DNA from 4 places in the Neobacillus sp. BF23-41 genome. Region 3 is predicted to be linked to each of the others. Evidence: riboswitches for the same ligand, from Rfam matches in the RefSeq annotation. Region 3 holds a riboswitch; each other region holds the start of a gene.
What was found. Region 3 has a riboswitch for thiamine pyrophosphate ahead of thiC (phosphomethylpyrimidine synthase ThiC). Riboswitches for the same ligand answer to the same signal wherever they lie in the genome.
Positions count from the first base shown of each region.

Region 1 (3,312 bases), on a different contig from region 3:
TTCATGGGTCCTTTTTAGGAAGAAAAGTGGATGACTACATGCCAAATTCAATGCTATCTTCCGTTCTAGAAACAGGGGAATCTCAATTAGACCAAGAACAAGAAATCAATCATATTACCATTTTAACCAATCGGGTTCCGGTTGTTGTCAAAGGAAAGATTGTCGGTGCGATTGCTACCTTCCGAGAAAAAACCGAAATCAAGCAATTAGCTGAACAATTAACTGGTGTAAAGCTATACGCGGAAGCACTGAGAACCCAATCACATGAATTCATGAATAAACTGCATGTAATATCAGGTTTAATTCATATAAAAGACTATCAAATGGTCTCGTCATACATTACCAAAATTGTCGATCACCAACAAACTGAGGTAGAATTTGTTATTAGTCGTTTTAAAGATCCTGTTTTAGCAGGTTTTATTGTAGGAAAACTTAGCTTTGCTAGGGAAAATGGCTGTGAATTAATCATTGATGGGGAAGGAAGTCTACCTGAACCACAACAGCAGGAAATAACGCATGAAGTGGTTACGATCCTAGGGAATTTAATCGATAATGCACTAGATGCTGTTGCGGACCGTCCAAATAAAAAAGTTACCTTAAGGTTTGACTATTACGATGATGTCCTTGCCTTAGAGGTTCATGATACAGGTAAAGGAATCGATGAGGATGTAAGAAATCGATTATTTATCAAAGGATATTCTACCAAGGGTGAAAACCGCGGAATCGGTTTATCATTAGTGCAGCGAAGCTTGGAAAAATTAAATGGACAGATAGAAATTCTTTCCCAAAAAGATAAAGGGACAACATTTATTGTTACTTTCCCTTATAAAAGCAAACAATAATAATGTTATGTTAACTGATATTTTTTCCTTTACATTCTAGTGCCATAGGAATATTATGTAGTTAGTTAAATAAAGTATTAGATCTACTAGGGGTGCCCTGTAAACAGGCTGAGAGAAAATGGAGAAATTTTCAACCCTTCGGACCTGATCTGGGTAATACCAGCGTAGGAAAGTAGCCAAGTGAATGTTAATTATTTCTTTGACTAACTAACCAGGTCCATTATTGGATCTGGTTTTTTTATTTTAAAAAAAGAAACGGGGAAATTGAGATGGAAAAAAATAGTTTGTATGAAACGTTGGAAGAAGTTAGAAAGGTTAACCCACTGGTACATAATATTACCAATGTGGTCGTTACGAATTTTACGGCAAATGGGCTTCTTGCCCTTGGTGCCTCACCGGTCATGGCATATGCAGCCGAGGAAGTAGCAGATATGGCCAAGATTGCAAGTTCATTAGTATTGAACATTGGAACATTAAACCCACAGACAGTAGATTCGATGATTATTGCCGGAAAAGCGGCCAATGAATCCGGTGTTCCCGTCATATTTGACCCGGTTGGTGCAGGGGCTACCCGCTATCGAACCGAAACCGCGCAAAGAATTATGAACGAGGTAAATGTCTCTGTGATTAGAGGAAACGCAGCCGAAATTGCCAATGTGGTTGGTGAAAAGTGGGAAATTAAGGGCGTCGATGCTGGGGATGCAAAAGGAAATATCATTGAACTAGCTATTACTTCAGCACAAAAATTGAATGGTCTTGTCGTCATCACTGGAAAAGAGGATGTCGTTTCGGATGGGAAAACAACCTATGTCGTGTCAAATGGACATCCAATTTTAACGAAGGTGACAGGCACTGGCTGTTTATTAACCTCTGTGATTGGAGCGTTTGCAGGAGTGGAGAAGGACCTGCTTCAAGCTTCAGTGGCTGCTTTAACGTATTATGGAATCGCAGCAGAGAAGGCAGCGGCAAAAACAGTTGAAATGGGACCTGGAAGTTTCCAAATCGAATTTTTAAACCAATTAGCTTTAGTTGCTACCGATGATATCATTTCACATGCTTCTTTTAAAAAGTTTAATCGATAACTGGAGGTAATTTGAATGAAAAAAGCATTAACAATCGCTGGTTCTGATAGCGGCGGTGGAGCAGGAATTCAAGCGGATTTAAAGACATTTCAGGAATTAGATGTTTTCGGGATGTCGGCATTAACTGCAGTAACGGCACAAAATACTTTAGGAGTCCATGCTGTCTATCCAATGACAGCTGAGGCAGTCGTAAAACAGATCGAAGCGATCGGCGAGGATATCGGTGCGGATGCGGTGAAAACAGGAATGCTTTTTAATGCTGAAATCATCGAGGCCGTCGCTGCACAGCTCAGGAATTATCAATGGCAAAATATTGTTGTCGATCCAGTCATGATTGCTAAAGGTGGCGCTTCCTTGTTGCAAATGGAAGCCATTTCTGCCATGAAAAAATACTTATTGCCGATAGCAACGGTAATCACCCCGAATATTCCAGAAGCGGAAGTACTAACGGGCATGTCGATTATGACGGTGGAAGATAAACTGGAGTCTGCTAAAAGACTACATGCGTTAGGCGTAAAAAATGTCGTGATTAAGGGTGGCCATGATGAAAATGAGTCTGAATCCACTGATTTATTATTTGATGGAAAGGAATATTACTACTTTACCAGCAAGAGAATTCAGACAAAGAACACACATGGAACAGGTTGTACTTTTTCAGCAGTAATTACTGCTGAACTTGCAAAAGGGGAAACTCTTTATGAAGCAGTATGTATAGCAAAGGATTTTATTCAGGCGGCAATTGAGAACCATTTGGAGATCGGGCAAGGACATGGTCCAACTAACCATTGGGCATATCGAAAAAGGAAAAGCGCTAAGGAGCTGGCTGAATTATGAAAAACCTACAAGCGGCTTTAAGTGTTTATTTTATCATGGGCAGTACCAACTGTTTAAAGGATCCAGCCGAAGTATTAAAAGAGGCAATTGCCGGTGGGATTACACTTTTTCAATATCGAGAAAAGGGTGACGGCGCATTAACTGGAGCTGACAAATATGCACTCGCGAAAGAACTTCAAGCCATTTGCAGAGCACATCATATCCCTTTCATTGTTAATGACGATATCGAGTTGGCTGTGGCAATTGATGCGGACGGTGTACATATCGGACAAGAGGATGAAACGGTATACACAGTTCGAGAGAAGATTGGTGATAGGAGAATCCTTGGGGTTTCCGTCCATTCAACGGAAGAAGCAATGATTGCAATAAGCGGTGGTGCTGACTATTTTGGCATTGGCCCTGTTTTTCCGACAAAAACAAAGGCGGATGCCAAGCCATCACGGGGAACAATACTGATCGAAAAATTACGAAAAGATGGCATTGATATTCCGATTGTTGGGATTGGCGGGATCACGGTAGAAAACGCTCAATCGGTAGTGGAGGCTGGGGCAAAT
Region 1 covers NZ_JBGBPR010000011.1:83,788-87,099, reverse strand. The annotation lists gene dcuS (DcuS/MalK family sensor histidine kinase) at 1-842, shown strand, start outside; TPP riboswitch at 921-1,030, shown strand; gene thiM (hydroxyethylthiazole kinase) at 1,112-1,924, shown strand; gene thiD (bifunctional hydroxymethylpyrimidine kinase/phosphomethylpyrimidine kinase) at 1,940-2,758, shown strand; gene thiE (thiamine phosphate synthase) at 2,755-3,312, shown strand, end outside.
Region 1: it holds a riboswitch for thiamine pyrophosphate, as region 3 does, so the genes downstream of both, thiM (hydroxyethylthiazole kinase) here and thiC (phosphomethylpyrimidine synthase ThiC) in region 3, are expected to answer to the same signal.

Region 2 (3,312 bases), on a different contig from region 3:
CTAATCGAAAAGCATTCTCCTTTAACAGGATAAACAGGAATATCGATTCCTGATTCTTGCATTAATTTCGCCGCCCAAGCTCCAGTGGCAACAACCACCTGTTCACAATGGATAACGCCGTTGCTGGTGGTTACCCCTTTAACCTGACCGTTTTCATAGACAAAAGACAGAACCTCCGTCTCTTCATATATTTTGGCACCAAAATGTTCCGCGGCTTTTGCATAGGCTTTTGTTAACTTTGCTGGTTGTACATGCCCATCATGAGGGAGATACATCCCTCCAGCTACACTTGGTGAAAGAGATGGTTCCAGCACACGAACTTCCGTTGCATCGAGCCAGGTAATGGTTGGATCCCATTTTTTTTGGAAGGTGACCTGTTTTTTAACTTCGAGCGCTATTTCTTCGGTTTCGGCAATTTTCACCATTCCTTTATTCACATACTCAATATCAATTCCCGTATATTCAAATAACTCACTTGCGAGCGTTGAAAACATCGCTTGACTTTTTAAAGCTAGCTGGAATAAAGGACCGTCTTGTTCCAGCTCTGCTTGTGCTGCCAACATTCCGGCAGCCGCACTGGATGCTTGGCAAGCGACTCGGTCCTTCTCAATTATGACGACTTTTCTTCCCCTTTTTGCGAGCTGATAGGCAATCGAGGACCCGATAATTCCTCCTCCAATAATGGCCACATCAAATGATTTTTCCACTTTGTTCATCTCCATTTAATACATTTAGGTAAGCCTTAACTGCTGCTAATGGATCGTGAGCATCTAAAACTCCTGACATGACTGCGATCCCTTTTGACCCTGCTTGAAGTACCTGCCCCGTATTTTCAGGTGTGATTCCGCCGATGGCTATTACCGGGATGTCTAATTGGGTGAGCCTTGCTAATTCCTCTAGTCCTTTTGGGGTCTTACCCGGTTTTGATTGCGAAGGAAAGACATGGCCATATAGCACGTAATCAGCACCATTCTCTTTTGCTTGTTGTCCTTCCTCGTAGGAGTGGATGGAGTTCCCGAGCAAAAGCTGAGGAAAATATTCTTTCACAAGCGCTGCATCCAAACTATGGAAGGTTAATTGAACTCCTCTAGCCCTGGTAACGCAGGCAACATCGACTCGGTCATTAATGATAATCTTTGATAGTGGGATGTTTTCATTTGTTAACCGTTGGACGGCTTGGAAAAGTTCCTGTGCTGTTTTTTGTTTTTCCCGCAAATGAATCGCGGTTATATAAGGATGAATTTCGCATACAATTTCACATAACTGTTCGATTGGCATATTTCCATTGGAGATAATATGTAACTCTTTATCTTTTATACTAGTTGAAATACCCGTCCCTCCTTTTAAGCAGATTCCGAAGATCGAAGGCTTAAAGTAAAAAACAAAAAACCACTTTCTTTAGGTAAGAAAGTGGTCGAAAATTCGAAATAGAAACATACGTTCTTCAAATATCCCGTTTTCCACTTCCCTACGCTGGTATTACCCAGATCAGGTTCATAGAGTCCCGAAGTAGTACTTCAATCTCAGCCTTTTAAAAAGGCACCTCTAGCGGAATTGCGTCATTTATTTAATTGTCATGTAATGATTTCCCTGCATGGCTAATGTTAACACTTCAGGTAGAAATGTCAAATGTTTTTCTTATTTATGGTAGAATAAAACTTATAGATGTTAACCGAATTACAATCATAGTTTACTATTAATATAAAAAGGGAGTAAACAAACTGGGGGAGAATAATGTATAAGCTACGAGGACATCATCTTTTTTGCCTTCTAGGCTATCGGGGAATGGGCTATTCCCAAGAATACGTGGAAAATATGACGCTTTTGCATCAAACCTTGAGAAACTACCCAAAAACGTTGATTCAGCTTGTAAAGGGACCAGATCAGTTGTGTGAAAAGTTCCCTAATTCAGGTGAATACCATTGCCAAGACGACCAGATCTATGAAAGAGATGCCGTTATTTTAGACAAAATGAACCTTAAAATCGGACAAATTCTTAGATGGGAGGATATTGAGTCCCATATCCTAAAACATGTCATCCCCGCCGATATTCAAGTTGTCTGTGAAACTTGTTCTTGGCGTTCTTACGGGGTTTGCGAGGAAGGTATTCGAGAGATTCATGCTGGGAAGGGCTTAAGAAAAATTCAATAAACTTCATCTATAGTATCGTGACAGTAGAAAGAAAGAATCGCAGACAGCATATTCCATACGAGAACAATTCGCTATGATTTGCAAATTATGGATATACAATACTTTTGGAGTACAGAGCCAAAATCTCTACTATCTTTTAATGGAAATATAATCTGTCACAAAATGTTCAAAATTAATAATCAAAAAAGTCTAAAAATACATTATTATATTAATATAGAATAAATTCCAACAAAAAATAAAAATTGAAACTATTCTATTCTGATCATCTACTAATACGAAACATATACATCAGGAGGAACATCATGCGTAAAACGAATAACATGTCATTTCAAAAATTAGTACAGGAAAACAAAAAAGAACTTCTTAACAATAAACAAGAATTAGAAAGAATTGAAAAACTTATTGAACAACGTCATGAAATAAAATGATATAAGCAAAATTAAATCAAATAATATCCCCGAATCCATTAATGGATTCGGGGATTTTTAGCCTTCCTTGCGAAAATAGACTTTTCAAAAAAACTTCAGTCACATTCATCGGCTTTGTAAGATAATCTTCTAATCTTTCCTCCGTTTATAGGTTAGGATTTCAAAAGAAGGAATTCCATTTATCCTTTTCACATTTCAAGGAACGTAATTATTTTACAATAATCTATTGATCATGCTCTTCTATAAAAATAAATGACCCCAGTTTAGAACCGAGGTCAGCTTTATTACATCATATTCTCTTTTCTTAAATTATTTTTCTATTTCCCAATTTTGCACATCATAGAACATGCCAAATTGTTTTGGTGTACCTACCTTCACTTTTTTGGAAACCGCCCCCATTTGATGTTCCGTATAAATGGTTAAGGTTGGCAGGTCGTTATGCAAAATTTCTTGTGCTTTATTATAAATTACTTTCCTGTTTTCAGGGTTTGGTTCTGAAGCGCCTTGTGATAATAATTGATCCATTTCCGGATTACTATAACCTGCAAAATTATAAGCAGCATTGGTAACATAATTCGAACTAATATCTGGATCAATTTGGTAAGGGATTCCAAGGAACATTAAATCAAAATCATGCTTCGCAGCTTTTTGTAAATATGTAGAGAAATCGTACTTTTGAATTTGTACCTTTAGACCGACTGCACGAAGGTTTTCAGAAATAATCACTGCTGCT
Region 2 covers NZ_JBGBPR010000042.1:15,028-18,339, reverse strand. The annotation lists gene thiO (glycine oxidase ThiO) at 1-707, opposite strand, end outside; gene AB7942_RS28420 (thiamine phosphate synthase) at 691-1,296, opposite strand; TPP riboswitch at 1,449-1,557, opposite strand; gene AB7942_RS28415 (DUF1284 domain-containing protein) at 1,735-2,151, shown strand; gene AB7942_RS28410 (FbpB family small basic protein) at 2,454-2,579, shown strand; gene AB7942_RS28405 (ABC transporter substrate-binding protein) at 2,889-3,312, opposite strand, start outside.
Region 2: it holds a riboswitch for thiamine pyrophosphate, as region 3 does, so the genes downstream of both, AB7942_RS28420 (thiamine phosphate synthase) here and thiC (phosphomethylpyrimidine synthase ThiC) in region 3, are expected to answer to the same signal.

Region 3 (3,312 bases):
CGATCGTATAGTTTAGATCGATTACTTGATCAATATCTTCGGGATAATGATTTTAGACCAAGCTGCCTTATGTTTATTAGTAAAGGGAGAGCTACCAATACCCTAGTATCAAAGAAAGCAGGAGAAGTTCCAGCATTTCGTCTGTTTGGAATGGTAGATAATGCCTATCGAACGACAAGAATTTTGCCTCCTATCTCGATTATTAAATTAGACGGTAAGCTACAATCAGGATCCAGTTTTCTTTTGCAAAATGTGATCTCGGCTAATGGAGAAGTGAAATTTGCAGGAGCTGCCGTGATAAAAGGAAAGACAAAAAAACTGCGTGGTTTTTTAAATGAAGAGGAATTAGAGGGGATAACATGGATAACAGGCAAGGGGAAAGGCGGTGTGGTGAAAAGTTTTGATAAACAGACGAGTGGGCTAATTGTATATGAGCTTGAGTCTATGAAAAGTAAAATCACCTCTCATGTTAAGGGAAACAATATCTCTTTTGATGTAAACATCGAATCAGAAGGGCGATTATCTGAGAATTGGGTGGTTTCAGGTAACTCTTTTGATAATACATTTCTAAAAAGGGCAGAAGAATCCACCGAAAAAGAAGTAAAACGATTGGTTGTTCATACAATTAAAAAAACGCAAAAGGAATATCGAGTAGACGTTGCTGGCTTTGGAAACCGTTTAAGAATTGAGCATCCGAAAGTATGGGAAAAAGTCAAAAAAGATTGGGATCAAACATTCAGTGAGGTTCCAATTTACTACAACGTAAAAATAACAATGAAAGATTATGGAGCGTCAGGTCACAAGTAAGACTTCTTTTTTTAGGGTACAAAAAAAGAATTATTCTTCTTAAAACCCAAGCAAGAAGATATCTAACCTTTCTCTCTATCCTAGACATACTATCTAAAACGACTATATCACTTTAAATAATATTATGTATTTCATTTTTACCGATACTCATATATAATGTAACTTAATTGAATATAAATAACTAGGGGTGCCCAATAAGTTGGGCTGAGAAAGAAACACGATGAAGTTTCTTGACTCTTGGGACCTGATCTGGATCATACCAGCGTGGGGAAGTTAGAATTGACAAACTTTACTGCACCTATACTTCTGCATACATATTAGCCGGGTCCAACCATTTATGGGCCCGGCTTTTTGATGTACTTTTATACGCTTTTCCACTTGTTATGTTCTTTATCTCGTCCTTTATATTCAAAAAAAGGAGAGATATATTATGTCAACGACTTCATTAAACGAACAAAACATTTCCATCATGTCTAGTTTTCCAGGAAGTAAAAAAGTATATGTAACAGGTTCGAGATCCGATATTAAAGTACCAATGCGTGAAATTGAGTTAAGCCCGACAACAGGTACGTTTGGTGAAGAGGAAAACCTTCCAGTACGCGTGTATGATACAAGCGGTCCTTATACGGATCTAAATTATTCTGTAGACATTTCAAAAGGTCTTCCTGCTATTCGAAGCACATGGATTCATGAACGATCAGATGTTGAAGAATATGAAGGTCGAGAAATTAAGCCTGTAGATAATGGGTATAAGGAAGAAAATGATCCTCGTGCCAATCATAACGTGTTTCCAGGTTTGAAGCGCAAACCATTACGTGCAATAAAAGGGAAAAATGTCACACAGCTTCATTATGCAAAAAAGGGAATTATTACTCCTGAAATGGAATTTATCGCAATAAGGGAAAATATGAAACCTGAATTTGTACGTGAAGAAGTTGCAAAAGGTCGAGCGATTATTCCTTCTAATATCAATCATCCAGAGTCAGAACCTATGATAATAGGACGTAATTTTCATGTTAAAATTAACGCGAATATTGGTAACTCTGCTGTTTCATCATCCATCGAACAAGAGGTTGAAAAAATGACTTGGGCGACACGCTGGGGTGCTGATAATATTATGGATCTATCAACAGGTAAAAACATTCATAAAACAAGAGAATGGATTATTCGAAACTCAGCTGTTCCTGTCGGCACCGTCCCCATTTATCAAGCACTTGAAAAAGTAAATGGTGTTGCTGAAGATCTTACATGGGAGGTTTACCGTGATACCTTGATCGAACAAGCGGAGCAAGGTGTTGATTACTTCACAATTCATGCTGGTGTTCTTTTACGATATGTTCCATTAACGGCAAAACGGTTAACAGGTATTGTATCCCGCGGTGGATCAATCATGGCACAATGGTGTTTACACCACCATAAAGAAAGTTTTTTATATACTCATTTTGAAGAAATCTGCGAAATAATGAAGTCTTATGATGTTGCATTCTCTTTAGGGGATGGTTTACGTCCTGGGTCTATTGCTGATGCCAATGATGAAGCGCAGTTTGCAGAATTAGAGACTCTTGGAGAGCTAACAAAAATTGCATGGGAACATGATGTACAAGTAATGGTTGAAGGACCTGGACACGTACCTATGCACCTAATTAAAGAAAATATGGATAAACAACTAGAAGTGTGTCAGGAAGCACCATTCTACACACTTGGACCTCTTACGACTGATATAGCACCTGGTTATGATCACATTACATCTGCAATTGGGGCTGCAATGATTGGTTGGTATGGTACAGCTATGCTTTGTTATGTAACGCCTAAAGAACATTTAGGATTACCGAATAGAGAGGATGTTCGTGTAGGGGTTATTACTTACAAAATTGCCGCCCATGCTGCTGATTTGGCAAAAGGACATCCAGGAGCCCAAAAAAGAGATGATGCCTTATCAAAAGCTCGTTTTGAATTCCGTTGGAGAGATCAGTTTAATTTATCTTTAGATCCTGAACGAGCAATAGAATATCATGATGAAACTTTACCTGCGGAAGGTGCAAAAACAGCACATTTCTGTTCAATGTGTGGACCAAAATTTTGTAGCATGAGAATCTCTCAAGATATTCGTAATTATGCGAAAGAAAACAAACTTGATACGAATGAAGCTATTGAAACAGGTATGAAGGAAAAAGCTAAGGAGTTTAAGCAATCTGGGGGCAACATATATCAGTAACTTTCTTGGGAGGTTATACGGATGAATGTTCAAAAGATTAAAAAGGAAATTACGCAAATGAAAACTAGCCTTGCTTTTTTAGAGGAGCGTTTAAAGGGGATTCAGCAAAATTGTGCTGTTAATGAGCATTGTTGATTTCCTGCTTAAATTAATAGTACTGGTTCGGTAGAGAAAGCAAAAGCAGCCTAAACGGAACTTGAAAACATCACTCTGATTTGAGCAATAATAGTGCCAGTCACAAGCCATTACTTAGAGTGACTGGCACATTTTTCTGTGGTAATCAAAAATTT
Region 3 covers NZ_JBGBPR010000007.1:150,418-153,729, reverse strand. The annotation lists gene AB7942_RS13410 (Ger(x)C family spore germination protein) at 1-807, shown strand, start outside; TPP riboswitch at 981-1,095, shown strand; gene thiC (phosphomethylpyrimidine synthase ThiC) at 1,238-3,022, shown strand.

Region 4 (3,312 bases), on a different contig from region 3:
TGGGTGGGGCAGCCTTGCTTAGTTTCTTTATCAGTACGAAAATCTCAAAACGGATCCCGGCCGTTATGGTCGCAGTGGTTGTCGCTTTTATTACTTTGTTTTTAACCCAAGATCTACATAGCTCATCTAAGGAGATTGCTTTTTTTCTACCATCCATTCAAATGCCGGAATTTACATGGACGGGCATGGTCACATTAGGTCTGCCTCTGGCCATGTTAATCCTAAGTAATGATATGGCACCTGGAATCGGCGCACTAGAAAGCTCGGATTTTGAACCTCCGATCCGAAAAATTGTTTCTTTTAGTGGAGTGTTTTCGATTATTGCCAGTTTTTTCGGGGGGCAAAGTGCGAATATTGCTGGCATGATGACCGCCATCTGTTCTAGTTCGGATGCAGGGGTAAAATCAAAGAGGTATATGGCAGCGGTGGTATCGGGGGTTTTGACATTATTGTTTGGAGTATTCGCTTGGAAAATTGTTCCGTTTATCCAATCGTTACCCCACGCGTTTGTGTCGATGCTAGCAGGATTTGCGTTAATCAGCGTCCTTCTTTCTAGTTTGCAGCTGGGTTTCTCCGAAAATAAATATCGCTTAAGTGCCCTATTTGCGTTCCTCATCGCGTTATCCAATGTATCATTTTTCCATATTAGTGCACCGGTATGGGGTCTGGTTGTTGGAGCGATTATTGCAAAGACGGTGGAAGCGTAATGTGCCTGTCACGCCCCGAAATTTGTCGTAGATTAATAGGTTGTTAGAGGGGAGAAGTGTTCGCGCACTTCTCCTTTTTTTGCCGCAATCTAATTTCACTATCGGAAGATTAGCCGCTGTTCATATTATGGGTATGGGCACATGTTCTAGTTCAGCGGCTAAACATGGTTCCTTTTTAAAAGAGTTATTTATTGAGGAGAGACTAGCTGTTGTGTTTTCGCAAATAAAAGCCTTACTTTCGCAGGATTACATAATTTCGAACTCTTATTATATATTTTACGAAACTTATTCCATAATTTTGGATTCTTACTACATATTTTACGAAACCTATTACATAATTTCGCGCACTTACTACATATTTTACAAGTCTTACGACATTTGCTGGATAATAATGGGAAATATCTTCGAGTTTCAGTGCATCTATAATCCATTTGGTCTATTTTTATAATTAAGATTTTAATTGATTGACAACATTAACCAGCGAGTGTAGAGTGAAGGTTAAATTAATAGGAAGACCACTAGGGGAGCCTTTTTATGGCTGAGACGAGAGTTATCTTGGACCCTTTGAACCTGATCTAGTTCATACTAGCGTAGGAAAGTGGAGTTCGTGTATGGATAGATATAATTATTCAGCCGCTCCATTTTTGGGGCGGTTTTTTCGTTTTTAACATTAAGTTGATCCCAATAGAGTCTTCCCATTAAAACCAATAAGGGGGCAAAATTTTATGAGTTTTTCAGCAGAATTAAGAAAAGAAGCAGATCCTATTTTCGAGGCGATTTTTGAACATCCTTTTGTGCAAGGGATAGCTAATGGGGAATTACAAAAGGAACAATTGATTCATTATGTTAAACAGGACTTTGAATATTTGAATTCGTTTATTCGCATCTATGGAATAGCGGTTTCCAAGTGTGAGAATCGTGAAGATATGGATATGTTTAATACGCAGATTTCTTTTATCTTAAACAGTGAAATCCATCCTCATAATAACTTTTGTCAAGTAGCAGGTGTTCCTTACGAGGTATTACATGGATATCCGTTATCTCCCTCGTCCCTTCATTACACGCGTCATATGCTTACCGTTGCGCACGAAGGTACATTAGGGGAAATTCTAGCTGTGCTATTACCATGTCCGTGGACGTATTGGGAAATTGGGAAAAAATTATTAACGGAGGTTAATCCAGATCCTTCTCATCCTTTTTATGATTGGATCAGTTTTTATGGAAATCGTACCGATTCGATTACCACGAAATTTTGTGCCCGTCTTGATGAGTGGGCAATGACAGCAACCGAGAGAGAGAAGGAGAAGATGAAGGAACATTTCTTAATCAGTTGTCAGCTGGAATATATGTTTTGGGATATGGCTTATAAACTCGAAGAATGGCCTGTGAAAATGGAGGTAGTGAAACGATGACTTGGAAGATGAAAGAAGTCGTTCTTGCTGTGATTCTAGCGGTCGCATGTGGAGTAATCTATTTAGGATGGTCGACGCTTTGGATTCCCATTTCAGCTCTTGTCGGGCCGGTGGGCGCAGGTTTTATGTTTGGAATTTGGGTGATTGCTAGTCCAATCGTAGCGTATATTATCCGAAAACCAGGAGCAGCGCTTATTGCAGAGGTTGCAGCGGCGGCAGTGGAGTTATTAACCGGAAGTCATTTTGGTTTGTCGGCCCTTTTAGTAGGTGTCTTTCAAGGGATTGGTGCGGAAATCGCATTCGCAATATTCGGATATAAACGTTACAACCTATTTACTTTAATGCTATCGGGGGCTTTTGCAGCGCTTGGAAGCATGATTTATAACTTAATTGCCAACGGTTTAGGTTATTACTCGAAGGAAGTATTTTTTACAACATTAGGAATTCATGTCATCAGCGGAATGATTCTCGGTGGATTGTTAGCGAAGGTCATTGTGGACGCACTCGCAAAGACAGGTGTGTTAGAACAATATGAACTGATGAAGGAAAAAAGGAAAAGGGAAAACGTCGATGGACATGTTTCTGGGATGTAAGGATCTTTCGATTCGCTTTTATAATCGCTCTGAAAAAATACTCAGTCAGATTACTTTATCCATCAATAACGGGGAGAAAGTATTAATACTTGGGCCTAGTGGGAGTGGGAAATCGACGTTGATTTCCGCTCTTGCAGGCATTATCCCGGAGCATATGGAGGCAGAGGTAAGTGGTGAGGTATTCCGCAGGAAAGAAGCCGGTGTGATGTTTCAAGATCCAGATTCGCAATTTTGCATGCTTCATGTCGATGAAGAAATTGCGTTCAGCCTCGAAAACCGATCGGTTCCGCGCAACCAAATGGACCAAATGATTTCTGAGTTAATGGATAAAGTAGGGCTGATGGTCGATAAAAAAACACCGATTGAAACTCTATCAGGTGGGATGAAACAACGATTGGCGTTAGCTTGTTTACTGGCATTAGAACCAGAAGTCATTTTCTTTGATGAACCAACAGCCCAGCTAGACCCTGCTGGCCGGAATGAGATATTTGTTTTATTGAATCAATTAGCCCAAAAGACAAACCATACGATGGTATTTGTCGAACATGTCCTAGACGGCTGCATCGAATGGATGGATCGAGTCATTATCCTAAATGAGAA
Region 4 covers NZ_JBGBPR010000032.1:30,269-33,580, reverse strand. The annotation lists gene AB7942_RS26755 (benzoate/H(+) symporter BenE family transporter) at 1-707, shown strand, start outside; TPP riboswitch at 1,218-1,321, shown strand; gene tenA (thiaminase II) at 1,433-2,119, shown strand; gene AB7942_RS26745 (ECF transporter S component) at 2,116-2,712, shown strand; gene AB7942_RS26740 (ABC transporter ATP-binding protein) at 2,690-3,312, shown strand, end outside.
Region 4: it holds a riboswitch for thiamine pyrophosphate, as region 3 does, so the genes downstream of both, tenA (thiaminase II) here and thiC (phosphomethylpyrimidine synthase ThiC) in region 3, are expected to answer to the same signal.